3 regions of the Peribacillus sp. N1 genome follow, and region 3 is predicted to be linked to each of the others. Evidence: riboswitches for the same ligand, from Rfam matches in the RefSeq annotation. Region 3 holds a riboswitch; each other region holds the start of a gene.
What was found. Region 3 has a riboswitch for thiamine pyrophosphate ahead of ACYP5M_RS10330 (ABC transporter substrate-binding protein). Riboswitches for the same ligand answer to the same signal wherever they lie in the genome.
Positions count from the first base shown of each region.

Region 1: another riboswitch for thiamine pyrophosphate. It lies ahead of tenA (thiaminase II); the one in region 3 lies ahead of ACYP5M_RS10330 (ABC transporter substrate-binding protein).
Region 2: another riboswitch for thiamine pyrophosphate. It lies ahead of thiC (phosphomethylpyrimidine synthase ThiC); the one in region 3 lies ahead of ACYP5M_RS10330 (ABC transporter substrate-binding protein).

Region 1 covers NZ_BAAHZO010000001.1:520,539-528,462, reverse strand. Annotated here, with positions in the region: gene ACYP5M_RS02460 (DUF561 domain-containing protein) at 1-536, opposite strand, end outside; gene ACYP5M_RS02455 (energy-coupling factor transporter transmembrane component T family protein) at 577-1,353, opposite strand; gene ACYP5M_RS02450 (ABC transporter ATP-binding protein) at 1,354-2,817, opposite strand; gene ACYP5M_RS02445 (ECF transporter S component) at 2,830-3,414, opposite strand; gene tenA (thiaminase II) at 3,429-4,112, opposite strand; TPP riboswitch at 4,248-4,377, opposite strand; gene ACYP5M_RS02435 (MFS transporter) at 4,763-5,122, opposite strand; gene ACYP5M_RS02430 (protein kinase domain-containing protein) at 5,542-6,270, shown strand; gene ACYP5M_RS02425 (hypothetical protein) at 6,267-6,434, opposite strand; gene ACYP5M_RS02420 (HU family DNA-binding protein) at 6,728-7,000, opposite strand; gene ACYP5M_RS02415 (cobyric acid synthase) at 7,166-7,924, opposite strand, start outside.
Region 2 covers NZ_BAAHZO010000008.1:93,536-101,459, forward strand. Annotated here, with positions in the region: gene ACYP5M_RS23865 (manganese catalase) at 1-467, opposite strand, end outside; gene ACYP5M_RS23870 (DUF2243 domain-containing protein) at 739-1,257, shown strand; gene ACYP5M_RS23875 (cytochrome c oxidase assembly protein) at 1,247-2,029, shown strand; gene ACYP5M_RS23880 (carboxymuconolactone decarboxylase family protein) at 2,142-2,507, shown strand; gene ACYP5M_RS23885 (spore coat protein) at 2,565-3,203, opposite strand; gene ACYP5M_RS23890 (hypothetical protein) at 3,380-3,523, shown strand; partial or broken gene ACYP5M_RS23895 (DUF3231 family protein) at 3,625-4,186, shown strand; gene thiC (phosphomethylpyrimidine synthase ThiC) at 4,423-6,201, opposite strand; TPP riboswitch at 6,337-6,451, opposite strand; gene ACYP5M_RS23905 (HAD family hydrolase) at 6,568-7,356, opposite strand; gene ACYP5M_RS23910 (histidine phosphatase family protein) at 7,492-7,924, opposite strand, start outside.
Region 3 covers NZ_BAAHZO010000002.1:384,404-392,327, forward strand. Annotated here, with positions in the region: gene ACYP5M_RS10305 (NAD kinase) at 52-852, shown strand; gene ACYP5M_RS10310 (TatD family hydrolase) at 891-1,661, opposite strand; gene ACYP5M_RS10315 (ABC transporter ATP-binding protein) at 1,680-2,423, opposite strand; gene ACYP5M_RS10320 (ABC transporter permease) at 2,407-3,189, opposite strand; gene ACYP5M_RS10325 (thiamine-binding protein) at 3,186-3,470, opposite strand; gene ACYP5M_RS10330 (ABC transporter substrate-binding protein) at 3,482-4,477, opposite strand; TPP riboswitch at 4,611-4,720, opposite strand; gene ACYP5M_RS10335 (protein-glutamine gamma-glutamyltransferase) at 5,034-5,861, shown strand; gene rarD (EamA family transporter RarD) at 5,929-6,858, opposite strand; gene ACYP5M_RS10345 (amidohydrolase) at 6,940-7,924, opposite strand, start outside.

The DNA.
Region 1 (7,924 bases), on a different contig from region 3:
ATGACCGCAATTCCACGTGCCCCCGCATCCAGCACGATTTGGCAATTGAAAGGTGTTATTCCGCCTATCGCAATTATCGGAAGATTGACATTTCTTGAGATTGCATGAAGCTCCTCAACTCCCCTAGGAGGAAGGCCGATTTTTGAATCCGTTTCAAAAACATGTCCATATATCGCGTAATCGGCCCCTTTGCTGAATGCGGCATTCGCTTCATCCATGGAATGGATCGAACAGCCAACATTCATCCCTGGAAAAGCTCCTTTTACAACTCCCGCACCTAAACTATGAAAAGCCAATTGCACACCAAATACTTTGTGTACCCAAGCTACATCCACCCGATCATTAATGATGATCTTAGAAAGCGGGATCCTATTATCATGTAGCAGGGTCACTGCTCGATAAAGTTCCGATGCACTCATATGCTTTTCCCTTAGATAAAAGAAATCAACATGTTCCTGAATGTTTGAAGCGATTTCCACAAACTTTTCAATTGGCTGTTTCCCAGTAGAAATAATATGCAATTCATGTGCATTCATACTAAGGACTCCTAACAAGTAAAGTTACAATCTCATAAAATCAAATAGAAACTAACGGGAATTGAATCGACAGATAAAAGCCGGCCAACAACAGGATGATAAAATACAAAATGAAACCATGGTCCTTTTTTGAAAACCCAAACTCATAATAGAATGTTCGTTCTCGTGTGTCTGTAAATCGCTTTGCTTCCATCGCAACCGCGATTCGGTGAGCACGTCTTATGCTTCCGGATAACAACGGGATGGAATAGGCTTTCATTTTAAAATATAACGCTTTTATCCCTTTTCCCCTTTCGAAGCCGCGTACCTTCATCGCGTTTCGTATCGTTTGGAACTCCTCCATCATGATGGGAATCAGCCTTAATGCCGCCATGAAACTATAGGCATATTTCGGTTTAAGCTTAACTTGCTGCATTAACGAATAAAACAAGTTCACTGGTCTCGTAGTTAAGGAAAAAGTTAAGCCAAGGACCGCAAAGAACAAAGCTCGAAAGCCTACCAGTAATCCCCTCATGAAACTTTCTTCAGTAATCGATATAAGGCCCCACTCAAACCAAAGCGTCTCACCTTGCCCGAATAATATCATTGCAGAAGAGGTGGATATAAAAATGAAACAAAAGGGAATCGACAAAAGTAAGATGCGTTTTATCGAATGCCCGGTAAAAAACAAAAACAAAAGTAATACGCCAATGGTGATATTCATCATATAATTCAGGTCATGAATGAATAACGCCACGATGCATAACACAATCAGTACACCAAGTTTAAGGCTTGGATTAATTCTATGGAGCCATGTTTCTGCATTTGAATCATTCATCTACATGACACTCCTTTTAACTTTGGTCTCCACAAATCCTGATTGCACAATGTTTTCATCACTTATTACGTTTCCATCCTTAACCGTCCAGATCCTGGTTGCAAAGTTTTTTGAAATATGATCGTCATGAGTTACCATGATCACTGTTATTCCACGCCTTCGATATTCCTCAAACCATTCCAGTAATGCAAAGGTATTTTTCGAATCTTGGCCAAAGGTTGGCTCATCCAGGAGAATGATTTTTTTGTCTATTACGATTGAGGCGGCTACGCTTAAGCGACGCTTTTGACCCATTGATAATTGAAACGGGTGTTTATCCCGATGTTCCTCCAGGCGGAACACTTTAAGCAATGAGCGGACTCTCTCATCTATTTCTTGTTGCGGCCTTTTATCAATTCGCAATGAATAAGCAATCTCTTCATATACAGTATTTGCAACGAACTGAAACTCAGGATTTTGAAAGACAAACGTCATATGATCCGTTGGATTTTTCACCTTTTTAATCGGTGTTCCCAATAATTCATACTTACCATTCGTTTTTATGAACTGCATCAGTGCATGCAAAAGTGTACTCTTCCCCGCGCCATTCTCACCCCTGATTACAATCCATTCACCTGAATGGACCTTCAGCTCGTCAACCTTGATTTTTTCCTCTTTATTCCGAAAACCGCTAAAGCCTTGCACATTCATAAGAGGTGAATCATCTGTAAATGGGTGTTCCCGAATCGGTGCATAATTCTGTATATATTCACCCCAAACACCTGGGAACCAAATTCCATATTCCTTCATTTCATTTTTATATAGTGAAAGAATGGTGTCTCTTGGACCATCAGCTATGATTTGACCATCATCGTTAAAAAGCACGATTCGTTCGATGAATTCTAAAACATGGTCAATTTTATGCTCGACGATAATAACCGTTTTGTCTCGTCCGACTTCCTTCAGCAATTCCCAGATTTCTTTCGTTCCTTCCGGATCAAGCATGGCGGTTGGCTCATCTAAAAATATCACTTCTGGTTCAAGGGCCAATACTGAAGCGATTGCCAGACGCTGTTTCATCCCGCCTGATAATGTTTCAATACTTGTATGGCCCAGGTTCAATCCTACTTTACGGAAATGATTTTGAATCTTCTCTTTCATTTCTTCTTTAGGGACGGAAAGATTCTCAAGGACGAAGGCAATTTCCTCATCGGCAAATGGCATGCAAAACTGACTATCAGGATCTTGAAAAACATACCCCCACGAAGAAGGGCATTTCAATTTTTCCGCTTTCATCGGTACTTCGATGGAATTCGGAATCAATCCGCTTAACACTTGTAAAAGGGTCGACTTACCACAACCTGATGGCCCCAACAATAGCACTTTTTCTCCTTGATCAAACGTTAATGATAGGTCCTTGAATATCAAAGATTCATCACCGGGATATTTCATTCTTAACTTTTCAACAGAAACGATTGGTTCCATGGCCCTCAACCTCTACTTTTGATCCAGTTCTGCATAATCTTTATTTGAAACCGGACGCACAAGATTTGTTACTCCTGTTGCTTCCAGGACTTTAACTAGATAATAAGCGGTCACACCTGCAAAGAATATGGAACCCACAAACCTCGCTATCATGAATAACGATAGATTCCAGGTTGAAAGCGCACCTATTTCCCCGTATGCAAAATCCATAATAACTGATGCCAGGCAGGAAGCTATCGCAGCTAAAACGGCCACCGGCATATTGAATTTTTTATATTTGAAAGCCATGAACACCAGTTCCGCGAACAAACCTTGTACCACCCCATATAACAGTACGGTCAGCCCCCATGGTGAACCAAGGAAGAACTCCCCGGAAGCTGCAGCTATCTCCGCCAAAAGTGCCACACCCGGTTTCCGTAAAATTAAGAAGGCGACGGGGCCAGCTATAAACCACATTCCATAAATAAGTTGATCCAGATGTAATCCTAACGGTTTAACGGAATAATAAATCGAACCCCAAAGGATATAAACGATTCCAAATGCTACCGCAATCACGATCGTGACCAATATGTCCGTTAATTTCAAACCTTTTTTCATTGTTTCATTCCCCTTTATACTTCTAGTGTTTCCTTATGCACAGGCCATGTCTCTAAACGATAAGCCATTTCCCAAAATGAGTATTCATATTGGCTGCTGAGGATAAAATGCTCTTTCATTCTTTCCTTATCTTCGTCTGTCACTTTTTCAGCAATCTCATCAAGCCTCGCAATTTGTTCTTCCACCAAAGTGCGGAACCACTCCCCTCCGTAAGCCGCTATCCATTCTTGATAAATCGGCTCCTCCGGCATGCACCCTTGCAGCTTTTCACCTATTTCATAATAAAGCCAGTAACACGGCAAGATAGCTGCAATAACATCTCCTAAATGTCCCGAATAAGCCGCACGATACATATGGGAAGTATAAGCATAAGCGGTCGGGGCTGGTTTGAAATTATCCCGTTCTTCTTTTGTGATCCCTAATCTCTCAGAAAAATTCTCATGAAGCTTCAACTCCGCTTCATATGTTCCTTGTGCATGGCCGGCAAGCCTGCTTGTTGTATGTAAATCAGTAGCTTTAACTGCTCCTAAAGCTTGAACCCTAGCAAAATGAGATAAATAATAGGAATCTTGCATAACATAGAAACGGAAACACTCCAATGGCAATGTGCCATCTCCTATTCCTGAAACAAACGGGTGATTAAAGCTAGCTTCCCAAATGTGATCCACTTCCTGACGAATTTCCTCTGAAAACTTCATGACCATTACCTCCAAATTATATTTTTTGAATGAATATTACGGAAAAAAACTTTTATCACCCCTTTTTTTGCAAACAAAAAACCACTTTCTTAAACGTAAAGAAAGTGGTTGTACTTGAAATAATACAGAAACGTATTGTTCCAGACCCCACTTCCCTACGCTGGTATAAACCAGATCAGGTTCTAAGGGTCTTAAAGTCATACTTTAATCTCAGCTTCTGCGGTAAAAATCAACTTTCACCTTTAAAGCACCCCTAGTGGTACAAATTGTATATTAAATTTCATTTGCCTTTATATTAACACGATAAATCCAATTGTCAAACGTATTAGAAAAAGTTTTCAACTTAATGATTTAGGGTTACTAACCTTTCAATCTTGCATATACACCATTTACCCGGCAGTTTAACGGCACTTTAATCAATGGGTTTCATTACGTAATTTCCTCGTGAATTCTACTCTTTTACTCGTGAATTTGGCCGGTTTACTCGTAAATTCAGCTGCTTTACTCGTGAAATTGATTTTTCTTGGGATTTCTGCTGCTTTACTCGTGAGTTTAGCTACTTTACTCGTGAATTCGTTTATTCTCTAAAAAACAATATTATACATTCGATGTTGCTTTTCGTTTTAATATTTTGCTCGATCTGTAGTTTATCATAGCTGCCATACTTCTCTTTCACATAACGCCCAGGCAGCCATTATGCTCGGAACAGTGAAGGCCATGAATGCATTTTGTGGTGAATAGTTTGCAGCCAGCAGTAATCCTATTAATGTCGGGGCAACAATCGCGCCAATTCTACCAAAAGCCAAGGCCCAACCTATCCCGGTGGACCTTATCTCCCGGGGATAATACTCGGATATATACGTATTAGCCAAATTCATCGTGCCGACTGTACAGGCACCTCCAAAAGCGATCAGAATATATAAGGCTGCTGCATTTGAGGTCAAACCTAATATGACAAAACAAACAGTACCCATTGCACAGAGGGATAAAAGTACTCTTCTATGGCCTATTTTCCCAACGAAGTACCCTCCAATTAACGATCCGCCAATTTGTCCTATTCCCGATATAAGATTGAAAGATAAACTGGATTAAAGGCCGTATCCGGACTGCCCATGACGGCCCCCCTCCCTATTCAACTATTAAAATTACTTGTTAACCGCATTGACGGCTACTTGCATCGGTTTGTTAAGCACTTCATCGACCATGCTAAAGTTCTTGTTTTTCTTATATTTATTATAAAATGACTTTCATTACCGCATTATCAAAAATCAGTGTTAAACTAACCATGTTCATTCATATTTCCAGCTTAATTAATAACGGACTTTTTTGTTCTTGACTTGAATAGATGAAAGTGGTGAGGAAAGTTTCAATTTTGCGTACATTTAGAAAGTTCTACCAATTTTTCGTGGATATACCTTTAAAAAAAGGAGTGGTTTTGAATTACCGTTACGAGGTAAAAGCTGTAATCGGAACAGGAAGCTACGGTATTATTTATCTTTGCAATGATTTGAAAAAAAAAGAAAATATAGTGATCAAGCAACTCCGGAAAAGTAAACGCCGCAGCAAAAAAGAGCTGAAGCAGTTTGAAAATGAAATTTCCATTTTACGAATGTTAAACCACAAAAACATCCCCAAATTTCACGATAAATTTTCACATGAGGGAAATGTTTATTTTGTGATGGATTTCATAGAAGGAGATAATTTGGAAGACCATATTTTCATGAATCATATAACATTCAATGAGAAAGAGTCTCTATTTTTTCTGGATGAGCTGGTCGGTTTAGTATCTTATCTACATGACCATGACATTTCCCATCAAGATTTACGTATACCAAATATTTTACTAAAGAACAATCAGCCCATTTTGATAGACTTTGGTTTGTCTAAAAAGATCAATTCGGCCGATTTTACTAAAGAATCCATGTTGCAGCTGAAAAGGCAGGATTTTTACGACTTGGGGGAAATACTTCTATATGTACTTTATACGACGTACGCCTCCAAAAGTAAAAAGACTCTTCCTTGGACAGAAGAGCTTTCGTTAGAAAAAGAAACCGTGCATTTACTGAACAGGTTATTAAGCATCCAAGAACCTTATTCAGATATTAAAGAAATCTCAATGGACCTGCAGGCTGCATTGAAGTCAAAGAAACTGAATTAGCTGCTACTGCCGCGCCCTTTTCTCTTGTAGCGGTCACTTCCACTCATGGGATACCTTTTGTAGCCTCGGCTGCTGCTGCTGCTGCCTCGGCGATAATGACCATGTCTTCGCTCACTGCTGCCTTGGGAAAGCTGTTTGATTTTTTTCATTATTTTCTTCAGCATATCTTTCACCTCTTTTATTTTGGTTTTAAAACTTGTTATTACTTAGCCTAACATAGTCACAGTATAAACCTTACTAATAAGTACTATAATTTTTTTTCATTTATGTTACATTCCATTACTGCTTCATGAAGTGGGCTTCTTTCATTGTTGATCATGAGAACTCCCTAAATTCCTCCGTTAGATAATGGCACAAATAAATAAAAATGACTGTCTTTTACTGTTCTTCGAAGCGCATGACAGTAAACAAAAAAACCTGGCGAATATCGCATCGCCAGGTTTTTTTGTTTACTTTTTTATTTTACAGCTTCTTTTAATTCCTTACCTGCTTTAAAAGCGGGAACTTTACTAGCTGCAATTTGTATTTCTTCGCCAGTTTGCGGGTTTCTTCCTGTACGGGCAGCACGGTCACGCACTTCAAATGTACCAAAACCAACTAATTGGATTTTTTCTTCTTTAGCAAGTGTAGCCGTGATTGTTTCAAACAATGCGTCCACTACTTTTTTTGCGTCGTCTTTTGTCAGTTCAGCTTGTGCTGCAACACTGCTCACTAATTCTGTTTTATTCATATGAACACCTCATCCTTTTATTTTGTATAAAGTATGTAGAGTAGACAACATAACATATCTTGTATGCCTCTGTCACTTAAAATGGCTAAATAAAAGGAATTATCGCTCTAAAATGATCTTTTTTAAAGGTAAAAGGGCATTGATCACATTAACCTAATGACCTTTTTAACTTTCTGCAGTTTCCAGCTGCAGCCATTGATAGATGGTATCCATATCAATGTTTTCCTCCAAATGGGATGCCAAGAGATTGTACGCTTCCTCCCTGCGCTCCGAGTCGCTTTGGACGTTTTCCTTCACTTCTTCCAACCCCTTGTTCCGTCGAATTTGGTTAACTAGTAATCTAGTGAACAGGCGATTATGGAATATCCCATGAAGATATGTTCCCATTACCTTGTTGTCATTGGAAATGGCTCCATCCTCTCTTCCATCCTTCAATAAAAGAAAGGGCCTTACTTGCGACTTCAATGTCGTTCTGCCTAAATGTATTTCGAAACCGTTAAGATTCATTTGACCTTCCATTATCCCGGCAGAAAGGACACCTTCCATTTGTACCGTTTTCTTCTCTGCTTGAAATACGGTTTCCACCGGAAGAAGCGAGAGCCCATCTGCGTTCTCACCGTCACCTTCGACCGCGTCAGGATCGAAAAGTTTAGTCCCTAGCATTTGAAAACCGCCGCATATGCCAAATATCATCGTTCCTTGTTTCCGCAGTTCATTGATGGCCCGATCCAACCCCATACGATTCAACCACTCTAAATCTTCCATCGTGTTTTTTGTACCAGGCAAAATAAGCAGATCGGGATTACCTAACTCATGGACACTGCTTACCAGGCGGACACCTACTCCGGGTTCATCAAAAAAAGGATCCACATCTGTAAAGTTGGAGATCCGCGGAAATCTCAAGACGGCTACATCGATCGGAAA
Region 2 (7,924 bases), on a different contig from region 3:
ACTTGAAGGCGTCCTTGGCTTTCAGCATGAAGATTCGATCGCATGTCCGCTAATAGATTTCCGCTGGCTACAATATAAGATCCGTTCCAAGGCACCCCATTCGAGTTGGTTGGCAGTCCCCCAAGACCGCTTACGAGCAAATGCTGGGGATTGATTCCACCCATGATGGCTGCTGTAGCAGGATCTTTTGCGGCTTCTGCTTGATCTTCCGGAGAAGCGCCATCAAGCAATTGACTAATGAGCGAACAAAGCATCTCTACATGTCCAATTTCCTCTGTACCAATATCCATCAGCATATCTTTGTATTTTTCTTCTCCACGGCAGTTAAAACCCTGAAAAAGATATTGCATCATGACAGTCATTTCCCCAAACTGTCCACCTAACACTTCCTGAATTTGACGGGCAAGCATCGGATCTGGTCGATCTACCTTAACTTCAAATTGCAATTCTTTTTGATGGCGAAACATATTAACTCCTCCTTTTTTTATATGATGTACGGTTTTTTATTACCCGCCTGTCCATGCTTGAAACCTGAATTTAGTTATAACGAACAGTAATTAGAAAAAATTTACATGCCATTAACAATGATTACTGAACTAAAAAGCCAAGGACTATCTTTGGGCTATGAATCGCTCAATAAATAAGATTTATAAAAGGTCCATTTACTGTCTATAACTTTACAATACAGGGTAAAGTAGAAAGAACCATATATAGGAAATTTAAAAAGGAGGATGGAAAATGGATTTCAAGCCCCGAAATCAAAAAGATCAATCTATTTCACAATTACGTTATACTTATACCGCTCGTAATCTATGGTCCGGTTTTCTATTCGGGATTGGATTGGTGGCATTCATCGATGAGTCCATCTTTCATCAACTATTGCATTGGCACCATTTCTATGACAAGTCCACATCCAATATTGGGCTGGTCTCGGATGGTTTATTTCATGCCCTTAGCTGGTTCGCAACGGTCGGGTCGTTATTCATGTTCGCTGACCTTCGCCGTCGAAAGGGATTATGGCTGAAAAGGTGGATAGGGGGAGTTTTGCTCGGGGCAGGTTCTTTCCAGTTATATGACGGAATCATCCAGCACAAGCTCATGCGTCTCCATCAAATCCGTTACAATGTCGATATTCTCCCATACGACTTGATTTGGAACATTGCAGCCACAATCATGATCTTGATCGGCATTATCCTTGTCATTCAAACAAGGCGCAGCGTACTTAAAATGAAAGAAGATACCAGCAATGCACAGTAATGGACATATTCATGATAATGGGGCTGGTTTTGAACCGATTTTATTGATTCTTCTGGCGCTTGTGATAGTGATTTATATCGCAGCTGCCGTAATTTCAAACCGCCGCTATAAAAAATGGCCCTTATACCGTACGCTCTTTTGGATTCTTGGCACCATCTGTGCAGCCTCTGCAATTATAGGTCCCATAGCCAATCGCGCGAATATGGATTTCACGGCGCATATGGTTGGTCATTTACTGCTTGGAATGATTGCACCCATCCTACTCGTGTTTGCCGCACCTATTACTCTTGCACTGCGAACACTTGATGTACAATCAGCAAGACGCCTTTCAAAGGTGTTGAAAAGTTGGCCGCTGCGCATTATAAGCAATCCAATCACTGCCTCTGTGCTTAATATCGGGGGGCTTTGGATTCTTTATACGACTGAGTTATATGGGTTGATGCATCAGAATGCCCTTCTACATGCATTAGTGCATTTTCACGTGTTCATGGCGGGCTATCTATTCACTGCGTCTATGATTTATATGGACCCGACGCCCCACAGGTTCAGCTTCATGTTTCGTGCTGTCGTATTTACAATTTCACTGGCCGGCCATGATATCCTTTCTAAGTATATTTTTGCCCATCCTCCAAGCGGAGTCACAAAGGAACAAGCGGAAAATGGAGGAATGTTAATGTACTATGCCGGCGATGCCATTGACGTTGCACTTATTTTCATCCTTTGCTATCAATGGTTCAAAGCCACCCGGCCTAAGGAATCACTTGCCTTGTAGGAAGGAAGGCTACTTATTACTTAGTTAAACTCCTATGTTTCTGTTTAATCGTCCAACATTTAGCTCATACTAATTTTTGATGAAAAAAATTTAGGATGGAGCTGAATGGAAAATGGAATTTGAAGCTAACAATTCTACTGAAAATGCTCTTCGTGATTATAAAGCTGGAATCGGTGCCTTTACGCATAAAATGCCTGTTCTCGCAGAGAAATTCAATTCGTTTACGGAAGAGTGCTTTAAAGAAGGTCAATTATCCCAGAAAGAAAAACAGCTTATCGCATTAGGAATAAGCTTATATTCACAAGATGAATACTGTATTATCTACCATACAAAAGGATGTCTTGATCAAGGCTGTTCCGAACAGGAAATTCTTGAAGCCATTGGTGTGACCGCAGCATTTGGCGGAGGAGCCGCCATGAGTCAGGCTGTAACACTCGTCCAGGAATGCATCCAAGATATAAATCAGATGAAACAGTAAGAAAGAAGGGATAGGACAAATAGTCCTATCCCTTCTTTCTGTTGTTGACAAATGCTTTTAATGACTCATGTTGTTGTTATTGTTATTTCCTTGTGCTGGTGCATATGAATTCAACATTTGCTGCATATCCTGCTGTGCAAGCTGCGGAACTTGATAGTAATGATGTTTGTTTTGATATATCGAAATCTCATATGCCATTTCAATGCAGTTCGGAACGGAATCTGCAAATACGCGGCGAACCACCGGATTCGTTATTTCAAGCGCTGCCATCGCTTTCATGGATGCAGCAGACTTAACAGCTCCAAGCATCAAACCTGAAATGCATTCATCCGTAATTTCCGATACGGATTGCAAAGGTTTCTTTGGCTGAGTTGGTGTCAATCCATATATAAAATCGTTACCTTGATTCATTTTGTAGCTCTCAGTCCGTTTAGAAGGATCCTGGCCCGATTGGAAGCACTCCAGTGAAATATTATATTCATCTTGGATGAACTGATATTGACGATCCAGAATATCAAGTAATTCCTGATCCTGGATATGCTGACGCAAAAGAGTATACGTGTTTAAAGTACCAATCGTTCCCGACAACACTTCATGTACATCGAATACTTCGTGACCACCGTGATTCATTTGTGGGGGAATGGCACCCGTTTGCATGTTCTGGTGTACTTGACCTTGTTGATATTGGTTTTGCATTGTATTTCCCTCCTCCTTTTCAATGATGCGAACAAGTTTAGTATGTTAAACCCCAACTGGATTATTCAATCTAAACTCTTCCAAGAAGACCAATAAGCTGCTACATCATGTTTTCTGTATAAAAAAAACGTGGCGTTTTAAACTATAGACACTTTATATGTATGGGAGGATTTCCAATGACACATCAATGCTTCTATTGTAGTAATGTTACGGAAGAAAAAAAAATCCATGTGGTAACGTTTCAAGTTTCTGACATGGATAGAAATGAAATGCTCTGTGATGAATGTTATCAAGAATGGCTACAAGGAATAAAAGGTTAAGCGTTAAAGCCCTCTAACATTTCACAAACATCAACAATGCATACGTGGATGAACTCAGGGTAACTTAAATCCGTTAAATAGTGAATTTCAAGGAGGAGGGTATGGGAATTTTAAGCGGTAATCCGAAAGAAGAGCCTATCCATTACGGAGAGGTATTTGGAACATGGGCATTTCTAACAACTACAAAAGGACTGATTTGCCTGTCATCAAACTTTGCTTAATCATACTGGCGACAAGGACCTGCATAAATTACTTGTTGAAGTGATCAATCAAGGGAAACAGGAACATGACCAACTTGAATCATTATTAAAAGAAAATAACGTAGGACTGCCTCCGTCACCACCTGAAAGGCCAAAAGCTAATTTGGAGGATATTCCAGTCGGGGCACGTTTTCAAGATCCTGAAATCTCTGCTTCAGTAGCAATCGATATTAATGCAGGATTAGTTGCTTGCAGCCAAATCATGGGTCAATGCATCAGAGAAGATATTGCACAGATGTTCGCACAATTCCATACGAATAAAGCTGCATTGGGTGCTGAATTCCTAAGATTGAATAAGGAAAAAGGCTGGCTGTCCCTCCACTTCATATTAATAAAACAAGTATGTAAATATAATGAAATATCCCCTAATCATGTTGACATCGTGATTGGATGCCCAACATGATTAAGGGGTTAATTCCGATAATGAAAGGACGATTAAGGAATCATTACCATTGCAGACTTTCGATTAAGTGGCACTTTGTGCATTGTTGACTATAATCAGTTTTTACAAATTCATGATTACACTTCTCGCGAAAAATGTTCAGCTCCCTTTTCAGCTGTTCCAATTGAGTTTCCAACTGTTTCATTTCAACTTTTATTTGGATTACCCGATTCATCGAATTCTCCCTCTCATCGGAATCATAAATAGATTTCCCCGTCCGTTTTCCTAAATTCATTCGCTTTTTCTTTAAGACCTTCATCGATTACCGACTCAAAGCCCAGACCCTTTTCCTTCGCCAAATCACGGATGTCTTGAGAAATCCTCATACTGCAGAATTTGGGTCCGCACATTGAACAGAAATGGGCTGTCTTGGCACCTTCAGCCGGTAGTGTTTCATCGTGATATTCAACTGCCCTTTCAGGATCGAGGGAAAGATTGAATTGATCTCTCCAACGAAATTCGAATCTAGCCTTCGAAAGGGCATCATCCCGTTTTCGTGCCTGGGGATGGCCTTTAGCAAGATCAGCTGCGTGGGCTGCAATTTTATAAGTAATGACCCCTACACGAACATCCTCTTTATTCGGAAGCCCCAAATGCTCTTTCGGTGTCACATAACAAAGCATGGCCGTTCCAAACCATCCAATCATGGCAGCACCAATCGCAGAAGTGATATGATCGTATCCAGGAGCTATATCCGTTGTCAATGGTCCCAGGGTATAGAATGGTGCTTCTTGACAGACTTCCAGCTGCTTATCCATATTTTCTTTAATCAAATGCATCGGTACGTGACCGGGTCCCTCCACCATGACTTGAACATCGTGCTTCCAAGCAATCTTCGTCAGTTCCCCAAGTGTTTCCAATTCAGCGAATTGAGCCTCATCGTTTGCATCTGCAATGGAGCCAGGACGGAGGCCGTCACCTAATGAGAAAGAGACATCATACGCCTTCATGATTTCACAAATCTCTTCAAAGTGAGTATAGAGAAAACTTTCTTGGTGGTGGGCCAAGCACCATTGTGCCATGATGGAGCCCCCCCGGGAAACGATTCCCGTAACTCGCTTTGCTGTCATGGGAATGTATCGCAAAAGCACTCCGGCGTGTATCGTGAAGTAATCCACACCTTGCTCAGCCTGCTCGATTAATGTATCCCGGAAAACTTCCCAATTTAAATCTTCCGCGACTCCATTCACTTTTTCCAATGCTTGATATATCGGAACCGTCCCAACTGGCACAGGAGAATTCCTGATAATCCATTCCCGGGTCGTGTGAATATTCTTACCGGTGGAAAGATCCATTATGTTGTCTGCACCCCAACGTGTAGCCCAAGTCATTTTCTCCACTTCTGCTTCAATCGATGAACTAACAGCGGAATTTCCAATATTCGCATTTATTTTCACATGAAAATTACGTCCAATGATCATGGGCTCACTTTCAGGATGGTTAATATTTGCCGGAATGATCGCCCTCCCGCTAGCTACCTCATCTCTTACAAAATCAGGGGCTACATTTTCCCTGATCGAGATGAATTCCATCTCAGGAGTTATGATACCTTTTCGGGCATAATGGAGCTGGGTTACGTTTTGCCCTTTTGCTGCACGCAATGGTTTTCTTTTCAATCCCGGAAAAATTTCTGCTTTCGTTTGTGACTCTTTTTTATACCCGTTATCTTCGGGCTTTATTTCACGCCCTTCATACTCTTCAACATCTTCCCTTTCCAGAACCCAGCTGCGTCTAATCGGGGCAAGACCTTTATGAATATCAATGGGATATTCTGAATCCGTATAAAAGCCGCTTGTGTCATATACTCGTAAAGGCGGATTCTCCTCTTCGCCGAATGAACCTGTAGTCGGACTTAGCTTAATTTCACGCATGGGCACCCTAATATCGGGTCTAGATCCCTCAACATACACTTTTTTACTCCCGGCAAAACTGGACATAATTGAAACGTTCATGTCATTTACTGAATTACTCATCATGATTTCATTTCTCCTTTTTAAGTTCATTTAAAAAGGACAAAATCCAATCCATTTCGCACGAAAAAGCCAGATCTCATATTTAAGACCTGGCTAACGTTAGTATGGCTACAGAAATGACCAATTGAAATGTCATTGTTTAGTAGATTCTAACTTCCCCACGCTGGTATGAACCAGATCAGGTCCTGAGGGTTAAGAAGCTTAAGCGCTTCTCTCTCAGCCCAACTTTTATTGGACACCCCTAGTCTGAATAATTTAATTGATTACAGGGTAACTATATCTCACCCATTTCATTCTGTAAATAATTTGAAAGACCTAATATTTTCATTACAACTATCAAAAATTTATTATTTGAAGAAGAGCCGTTAATTAATTTCCCAGGCTCTCAAGGATAGGGTAAAGCTCCTCTAAATGCTTGATTTCATAGGTTGGAATCACTGCATTCCGTTCCTTATCATGGCGATTTATCCAAACCGACTTTATGCCTACCCGTGATGCTCCAAGGATATCCGTCATTAAATTATCGCCGACCATCAATACTTCATCCTTATCAAGCTCCATGATCCCCAAAGCATGCTCAAAAATGGAGGCATCCGGTTTACCTCTTCCAAATGCGCCTGAAATCACGATTTGGTCGAAATAAGGAACCAGTTCAGGCGTAATTTCAAGTTTGGTATTTTGCAGCTCAGGAGATCCGTTCGTAAGCAATAGCAACTTATACTTCCCTTTTAATTCATCCAGAACACGGAATGTTTCTTCATAGATAAATGGCTTTTTGCGTCTCTCCGCAGGGAAACGTTCTGCCAGTTCAAGTCCAAATTCCGGGTCATCGATCCCTAATGCCAATAACCCTCTCGTCCACGCTTCTTTCCGATAAGCCGGTGCAATCCCGGCCATCTTCCTGAATTCATCATGATCATCCTGAAAATTTCCCCATAGCCCCTCAAATGGGTTGATTCCGATCATTTGGGTGAATGCATATGTATCGTAAGAAGAATAAAGCTCACGCGCTTCCTTTCGCACAGCTTCTTCAAAATCGTCGACATTCAGATCATATTTCTCCTTGGCCACTTCACATGTGGCCACAAAAGCCTCTTTTACACTTTTCTGATCCCATAGTAATGTATCATCTAAATCAAAAAAAACTGCCTTCAGCAAAATGTCCACCCCTCTTTCCCTATTATTGAATTCGTAAAAATTACACTATTACAATAATAAACCACAACCAATAAAAAAAGAATAACTATTCGGAAAATGACTTACCTTTTCTAGTGGGAAACTCTTATCCACTTATCACCTTTCAAATACATACAGCTTTCCATTACTGGCAATCTTGAATTTGGGACCGGTGAACCCCCGTCGGATCAGCTCTTTCCTCATATATACCATGAGGGCGGCATGACTCACGATCAAAACATCCCTTTCCCCCTTTGCAAAGACTTCATCCAATACTTTATTGATCCTTCGCTCTGCGATCTTAATTTCCGCCCTTGTCTGCTTGTTTAACACCGAGCAGCAGCGAATCCAGATAGCCCAAAGGATGAATGGCAGCTTTACCCTTCCTTTAAGAGGCGGGGAAGGTATTTCCCGCAGCTCCTCCATCCGGTGAACCGGACCTGGATAGATATGTTCCGCTGTCTTGACAGCTCTCGACATATCACTGCAATAACACTCCTCCCATTCCTCCGCGCCAAATAAAGTCGTTCCATAAATAATATCCGCTGCA
Region 3 (7,924 bases):
TCAAAAGAAAAGAAAGCCCTTTCATAAACATACATACTAGGAGGGATCATGATGAACACTCGAAGGAATATTTATTTTTTCCATGCACCGAATGCAGAGATGCTTAGCAAGATTGAATACTTGTCAGACTTGGCGAAGCAACATTCGTATGAAGTCATCCAGGATTTCACAAAAGCAAACATCATCGTAAGCATCGGTGATGACGGCACATTCCTGCAGGCAGCCCGTAAAACCGGGTTCAGGGATGACTGTTTATATGCTGGCATTTCCACCACAGGTAACTTGAATATGTATTGCGATTTCCACTTGGAAGATACGGATAAAATGATCGATGCCATGACTAGAGAGCAAATCGAGGTGCGTAAATATCCAACCATCGATATCCAATTGGATGATCAGCCCTCCTTTTATGCCCTTAATGAACTCAGTATCCGGTCTTCCATCACCAAAACGTTCATCATGGATATTTTCATTGATCGACTCCATTTTGAAACTTTTCGTGGGGACGGAATCATCATTGCTACTCCGACCGGAAGCACCGCCTATAATAAATCGGTCAATGGGGCGGTTGTCGATCCCCTTCTCCCTTGCTTTCAAGTGAGCGAGCTTGCTTCCATCAATAATAATACCTATCGGACCTTAGGTTCCTCATTCATTCTTAGCGGTGATAGGACTTTGACCATCCACCTTGAACAAAACGGACCAAGCTATCCGATCATCGGAATGGACAATGAAGCCTTAAGCATCAATCATGTCGAACAGGTAAAGGTCCGGTTAAGCGGTAAAGTCATCAAGACCGTTAAGCTAAAAGACAATTCCTTTTGGGAAAAGGTTAAAAGGACCTTCCTTTGAACGTACTAAAAAGGTACCGGATATGATAGCCGGTACCTTTAAATATGATAAAAATCTTTCGTATTTTGATAAAGGGTTTCATAAACATCCTCAATCGGCAATCCTTTAATCGAAGCAATTTGACGCACACTGTCATGCATCATGCCGGGATGGGTCCATTTCCCTTCGAAAACCCCTTCAAACGGCCATGGGCCATCCGTTTCAATCATCATCAGCTTAAGTGGGTATGCCGAAACTAATTCCTGTATTTCCCTCTCATAACAAACATCAGGTGTAATCGAAATGAGGTAGCCCTTTTCGGCCATTCTTTCGACTGTGCGGATATCTCCTTTAAACCAATGAAAGTGCGCCTTTGTGATTTGATGCTTATCCAACAGGTCGCAAACGATAGGTGCATCTTCATGGACGGCATGAAGGATAACCGGCTTTTCCATCTCTTTAGCAAAAGCCAGGAACTTCTCCAATATCACTATATACGCTGAGTTATCCATATCGGGATTTTCCTGCCTTAGATAATAGGGCAGTCCAACCTCACCTATGGCAACCATATCTTGACGATGTTCCCGCATCCAGTTCAATAATTCGTTCACTTCTTCATCACTCGGGAGGGGCTGCTCTGGATGAAAGCCAAAGGCTGGCTTAACTCGGGAATCCTCCAGTGAAAGCTGATAATTGTTAATAGAAGAAGCCAAATTCATGGAAACAGTCAGCAAGGATTGCAAATGAACCTTTTCCATGTCAGTCAGAATCTGCTTCCGCTTAACAACATCATATTTATCCAAATGGATATGGCTGTCGATGATTCTCAAATTTAATAGCCTCCTTACTTAAGTAGAAAGAGTTGGCATTAATGCTGCATATAACTCTCTTTTCAAATGAAAAAATTCATCACTAAGAAGCTGTTCTTCACTTCTTGGCCTTGGAAACGGAACTTTGACTTCTTTGATGACCGCAGCCGGTTTTGCAGATAACACATAAATTCTATCGGATAGGAAAACCGCTTCATCTATGCTATGCGTAACAAAAAGCACCGACCTCCGATTTTCCTCCCAAACCGACAACAGCCATTTTTGCATTTGCAATCTTGTCAGTTCATCCAAGGCAGAAAAGGGTTCGTCCAGGCACATCAAGTCCTGTGGACTTAAGATACTCCGGATGAATGCGGACCTTTGCTTCATGCCTCCTGATAATTCATGCGGATATGCTTTCTCATACTCTTCTAATCCAGCTTTCATCAATAGGGCTTTTGCCTTTTCTTTATCTCTGATCCCAGCAAGTTCACTTCCCAGCAAAACATTTTCCAATACCGTTCTCCAAGGTAAAAGGGAAGGCTGCTGCGGCATATAGCTGATATGGCCCTTTAAACCATTTATCTTTTTACCATCCAGTGAAATGATGCCATGATCCGGCTTCAAAATACCTCCGATCAAGTGGAACAAAGTACTTTTACCGCTGCCCGATGGCCCAAGGATAGTGACAAATTCCCCATCAGCCACACGAAAATTCATGTTCTCCAATATATTCTGTTTACCATCGAAAGAATAGGAGACATCTTTAATTTCCAGCTTCATCCTTGCCGCCCTCCTTTCTCTTCCAAGAAACTAAGTATTTCTCCAGGAAGGTGATGATTCCAAAAAAGACCATGCTCATTCCCATAATGATGAAAATGGCAACAAACACCCGGTCTGTCCTGAACGCAGAGGACGCGAGCGTCATATAAACACCAATCCCCGATTTTGCCCCGAGCCACTCTGAAATAACCGCACCCATTACGCTATAGGTTGCCGAAATTTTCAGGCCGGAGAAAATGAATGGGATTGAGTGAGGAAATTCCAGCTTCCAAAATAACTGGTTTTTCCCCGCTCCCATCATCTTGAAATAATGCTTAAGTTCGTATGGTGTCTGGCGAAAACCGTCCAATGATGCAACCGCAACCGGAAAAAAACATACGAGCGAAATCACTATTAGCTTAGGCAGCATGCCAAAGCCAAACCAGATCACCAATAGCGGGGCCAAAACTATGATAGGTATATTTTGTGATAGTATGAGCAGAGGATAAACCGCGTCCTTCACACCTGGAAATAGGTGTAAGGTTGCAGCAACCAATAAGCCGATGCAGCTTCCAATAAAAAAACCCGACAACGCAAGCTCGGTTGTCGATATAAGGTGTCCGTAAAGATTGCGCGACGACTCAATTCCTTCAATGAAAATGGCCGATGGAGCGGGAAGCAGCCATTGTTCAACCTTCAATAAGACTGTCACTGACTCCCAAACTATCAGCAACAATAATAAAAGAAAGAAGGGAGCCCCCTTCTTCCAAATTCCCCTTCCGATCATGCCCGATATTTCTCCGTTAACGTATCCATCGTAATCCCGCTTGGCTGATATAATATTTTCACTTGGGAAATGACATTCGGCGATCCTATTTCAATCATTCTTACATTCATTTTTTCTATCACGGCAAAAAGTTCGGAAAGCTCCCCCTCCATTGTCGTTTCAAGCGGGTGAACCTCATACTTGACACCTGATTCTTCAATGATCTTGATTGCTTCATCGACCATAGGGATGACATTTTCCCCTTTAGGAATAATTTGTATACTAATTAATGAATTGGCCATTGTATTTCCTCCTATTTTGGTAAAAATTCATTTGTAAATGCCTTTTCAGGATCGAAATCACCTTCAAGAAGCTTATTTTCAGTCATCCACTCACTGTAATTCTTCCAAATTTCAAGCTTTTGTTCACCCCATCGCGGAGCATCATCCTGATACTTGGCTGCAAGCCACTCCTGGCTTTTCTTAACTAGTTTTGCATCAAGATCCGGCGCAGACTTAATTAACATGTCTGCTGCATCAGCAGGATTCTTAATCGCAAACTGGTACCCTTTTGATGCTGCATGAACGAATGCTTTAACAGTTTCGGGATCTTCTTTTATCATCTTTTCATTTGTAGTCAAAACAGGCGTATAGTAATCAAGCTTATCAGAGTATTCGGTTAAGTAAACCATATTAAGCTTTTCATTTCGCAACTCAGCCTCAATGCCTGTCCATCCATAATAAATCCAGGCAAAATCTATATCCCTTTTAACCGAAGTGAAAAAATCCATGTCTCCTGTATTGACTATATCCACTTTATTTACATCCGCATTTTCTTTTTTCATGAGTGAATCAATAATGGCCTTTTCAACCGGAGAACCCCAGCCACCATACGTTTTCCCTTCAAAATCATTGGGAGTTTTAATGTCCTTTGCCTCAGGGGAAGCGAATCCAGAGGTATTATGCTGGATGACTGCAGCAATCGAAACAATTGGCACGCCTTGCACGCGGGCCTGTGTTATGCCCTCCTGGTAGCTCACGCCAAATTCAGATTTTCCTGAAGCGACAAGCTTATCCGCTCCAGCTTCACCTGGCATGATAATTTCCACATCAAGACCTTGCTCTTTAAAGTAACCTTTTTCCTTTGCAACATACAATCCTGTATGGTTTGTATTCGGTGTCCAATCGAGCACGACCGATACCTTTTTTAATTCTTCATTTTTAGTTGCTTCTTCTTTTTCATTAGTTCCGCCTGCACCACATCCAGCCAAAAGGAACAACGAAGTTAACAGTGGTAAGAATTTATTCAAGTTATTATCCTCCTACACATCATATAAGATCCATATGCCGGAACCATAATGGGGCTCCAGGGTCTATTCAAATACTGGATAAAAAGCAAAAAACGCCCGAAGATGAATTCGGACGTTAACATACAAAACAGAAAGTCAGTAATAATATGTTCCCTCCGCTGGCATCACCCAGATCAGGTTCAAAGAGTCAGCATCTAAAGGATGCAATCTCAGCCAGCAGTACTGGCCCCCCTACATTTCTCGCACATATGAACTTTTCTCTCTCATTATATCAATTCATATGGAAAAGGGAATACTAATTTGCTTCTTATCACTAATTGGAAAGGTATTCCTTACTCTTAAGGATATCTAGCAAAACATCTTTTGGAACGAAAATCATTGAAATCAATGTAATTCTGCCTCTTTTCATTCCAATCATTCTTGACTGCAGAGGTGGCTGACAATTTCTAAATAGTCATTTCTTTGCAGGCATTCATATAATGAGCATTATCTGTAGACATTTATGTTTACTGGTTTTATAAACCGTTAATTTAATAAGCAAAAGGTGGATATGATCATGATAAAGATTAATCACAGATGGTTAGATGTCAGTCACATCCAACCAGGAATAGCATCTGCTGAGTCGCTTGAAATTCTCCAATTGCTGGGTGAAGATTCTAACGTTTTTGAATACCGGAACTTTGGAGATTTTAATTTCGATATACAGCTGAGGAACCGAGTCATAGAAGCAGCTATTGCGTTGGATAAAAGCGGTCCAGAATTTTCCACACTTGAGGAATCTCAATCCAATCAACAATATTGGCACCTTTCAAAGGATGGCACCTTTACCCTTCAGCCAGGGATTCTCCCTCATGCTGCACTCGTTGACATTTTCATGAATGGAAGGCTTTATGCCTTCGAATGCGGGACAGCAATCGTCGTCACTTTTTTAAAAGCCATTTTGGATTCAATCGGCCCTAGGAATTTCGATTACCTTTTTTCAAACCTTTTTTTATATGACTGGCGCCCTCCGGAGAATATGGCTCTTAATATTCATCAAGGAAGGGATTATTTACCAGGCGATTGTGTTTACTTCATAAACCCTGATCATGACGAGACAACTCCTGAATGGCAAGGTGAAAATGCCATTTTATTAGGGAGAAACCTCTTTTATGGCCACGGGATCGGGATAACGACGTCACAGGGAATCATCGATGAATTAAATAGCAATAGAAAGCCGTACGCAACCATATCAGCATACCTGACAACGCATATCATTTTCCTGGATAGTTCCTTCTATAGACAATTCCAACTAAATATCCCCCGAGCAAAGCACGATCACAGTCCTGTCAGCCTTTCCAATTGTATTGTTTCTGAAATAGGTTCGAAGATTTACCTTTCATGACCTTTCTGTTTTATATACCGGCATATAAAAATGCTTGGGGAGAGATCTCCCAAGCATTTTTTCATATTCATGCACCAATATTTCCTTTGCCTTTAAGCCTGCGGGCATTCGCCTGACCCCATTTCGTTATGGATAGTGTATAAACCGCCAAGGCTGACCATATGAACAAAAAGGCTAAAAGATGTGCTTTGGTAAAACTTTCATGATAGATGAATACCCCGATCAATAAAGATAAGGTCGGAGCGATATACTGAAAAATGCCAAGCATCGATAACGGGATCTTCTCCGCCCCTTTTGCAAAATATAAAAGAGGCAAGGCCGTGACAATCCCGCCGCCCACCAGCAGCAAGCTTGTGCTTCCCGCTGTAAAGAATTGCATTTCTGAACGGTTCATCAAGTATATCAGGTAACCAAGGGCCAGAGGCGTTACCATCATCGTTTCGAGCGTCAGCCCGATCGCCGCTTCGGCCTTGATCATTTTTTTTGCCAGACCGTATAATCCAAAGGTCATGGCCAAAACAAGAGAGATCCACGGGATCGTGCCGAAATGAATGCCCAGGATCAAGACTCCGATTCCTGCAAGCAGGAACGAAATGATTTGGGCCCCGCTCAATTTTTCTTTTAAGACTATCACTCCCAATAGTACACTGACTAGCGGATTGATATAATATCCAAGGCTCGTGTCGAGGATCCGTCCTGTATTAACGGCCCAGATGAACACTCCCCAATTAGCTGTAACAAGCAGTGACGCCGTAAGTAATGCCGCAAAGAGTTTGGGATTTCCCAATATGTTTTTGACATAGGCAAGAAACGCCTGCCATTTTTTCATGAACATCAATAAAACCAGCATGAACACGAAAGACCATAATACCCTCTGGGCTAAAATTTCTGTTGCACCGACCCCCTGAAGGAACTTCCAGTAAATCGGCACGACTCCCCACATCATGTAAGAAAGGGCTGCATAGATCGCCCCTTCTTTTTGTTCATCCACTTTCATAACCTGCCTTCTTTCCATTTACATTCCTTTTATCTAATTCCATCAAACAATTTTGTATTTCCATTTCTTTTTTTGCAACTGTTAATTTTTATCATACATGATTTTATCATCGATGACCGTCATGACCGCCTCAGCTTTTAGGAGGTCATCCGGCGCAACAGCAAAGACATCCAGATTAAACACGGTAAAATCGGCATCGTACCCTTTATTGATCACACCGCGGCGTTTTTCCTGGCCGATTGCTGCAGCACTCCCTTTGGTATACAATGCGAAAGCCTCGTAAACGGAAAGCCTTTCAGACAAGCCATATACGGTATGGTCCTCACTATTGATTTTCATCCTTGTGACAGCTGCATGAATGCCCAAAATTGGATTTAATGGCTCAATGGGTGCATCCGACCCACCCGCACAAATGATGCCCAAATTCAAATAGGTTTTCCAGGCATATGAGGATTCCAACAGATTGGCTGGAACCTTTTCTTCCACCCATGGAAAATCGGACGGGACGAAGCCTGGTTGGATATCAAAGATTAACGGCAGCTTTGCCGCCCGCTGCAACAGCTCCGGCCGGACGATCTGCGCATGGATGAGCCGGTCCCTCTGTCCCTCTAGCGGGGGGAGGGCCTCAATTGCATTCAAGACGTATTCAAAAGCGAGATCGCCAATCGCATGGACAGCAATCGGCATTCCGGCATCCCTTGCTTTTTTCACCCATTCCTGAAGCTCGTTTTCAGTAAATATCGCGACTCCATTCGTATTCTTTTGATCTACATAAGGCTCGCTCAACAGGGCTGTTCGTCCCCCTAAGGAGCCATCCGTAAATATCTTCATGCTGTCGAATTTAATATATCGCGTACCTTTCTGATAACCGCCTCCTGCTGCCAGCATTTCTTCAAACGCTTCATGATGGACAAGCAAGTTCGCGCGAAAGGCCATTTCCCGGTCCTCGATTACCGATTTAAACGCCTGATATGTCGGCATGAAGCCATTATAGTAATGGAGGTCCTCAGTATGTCCGCCAGTCAAACCTAGCTTATATGCGTCTTCTATGGCCTCTGTGAGTGCG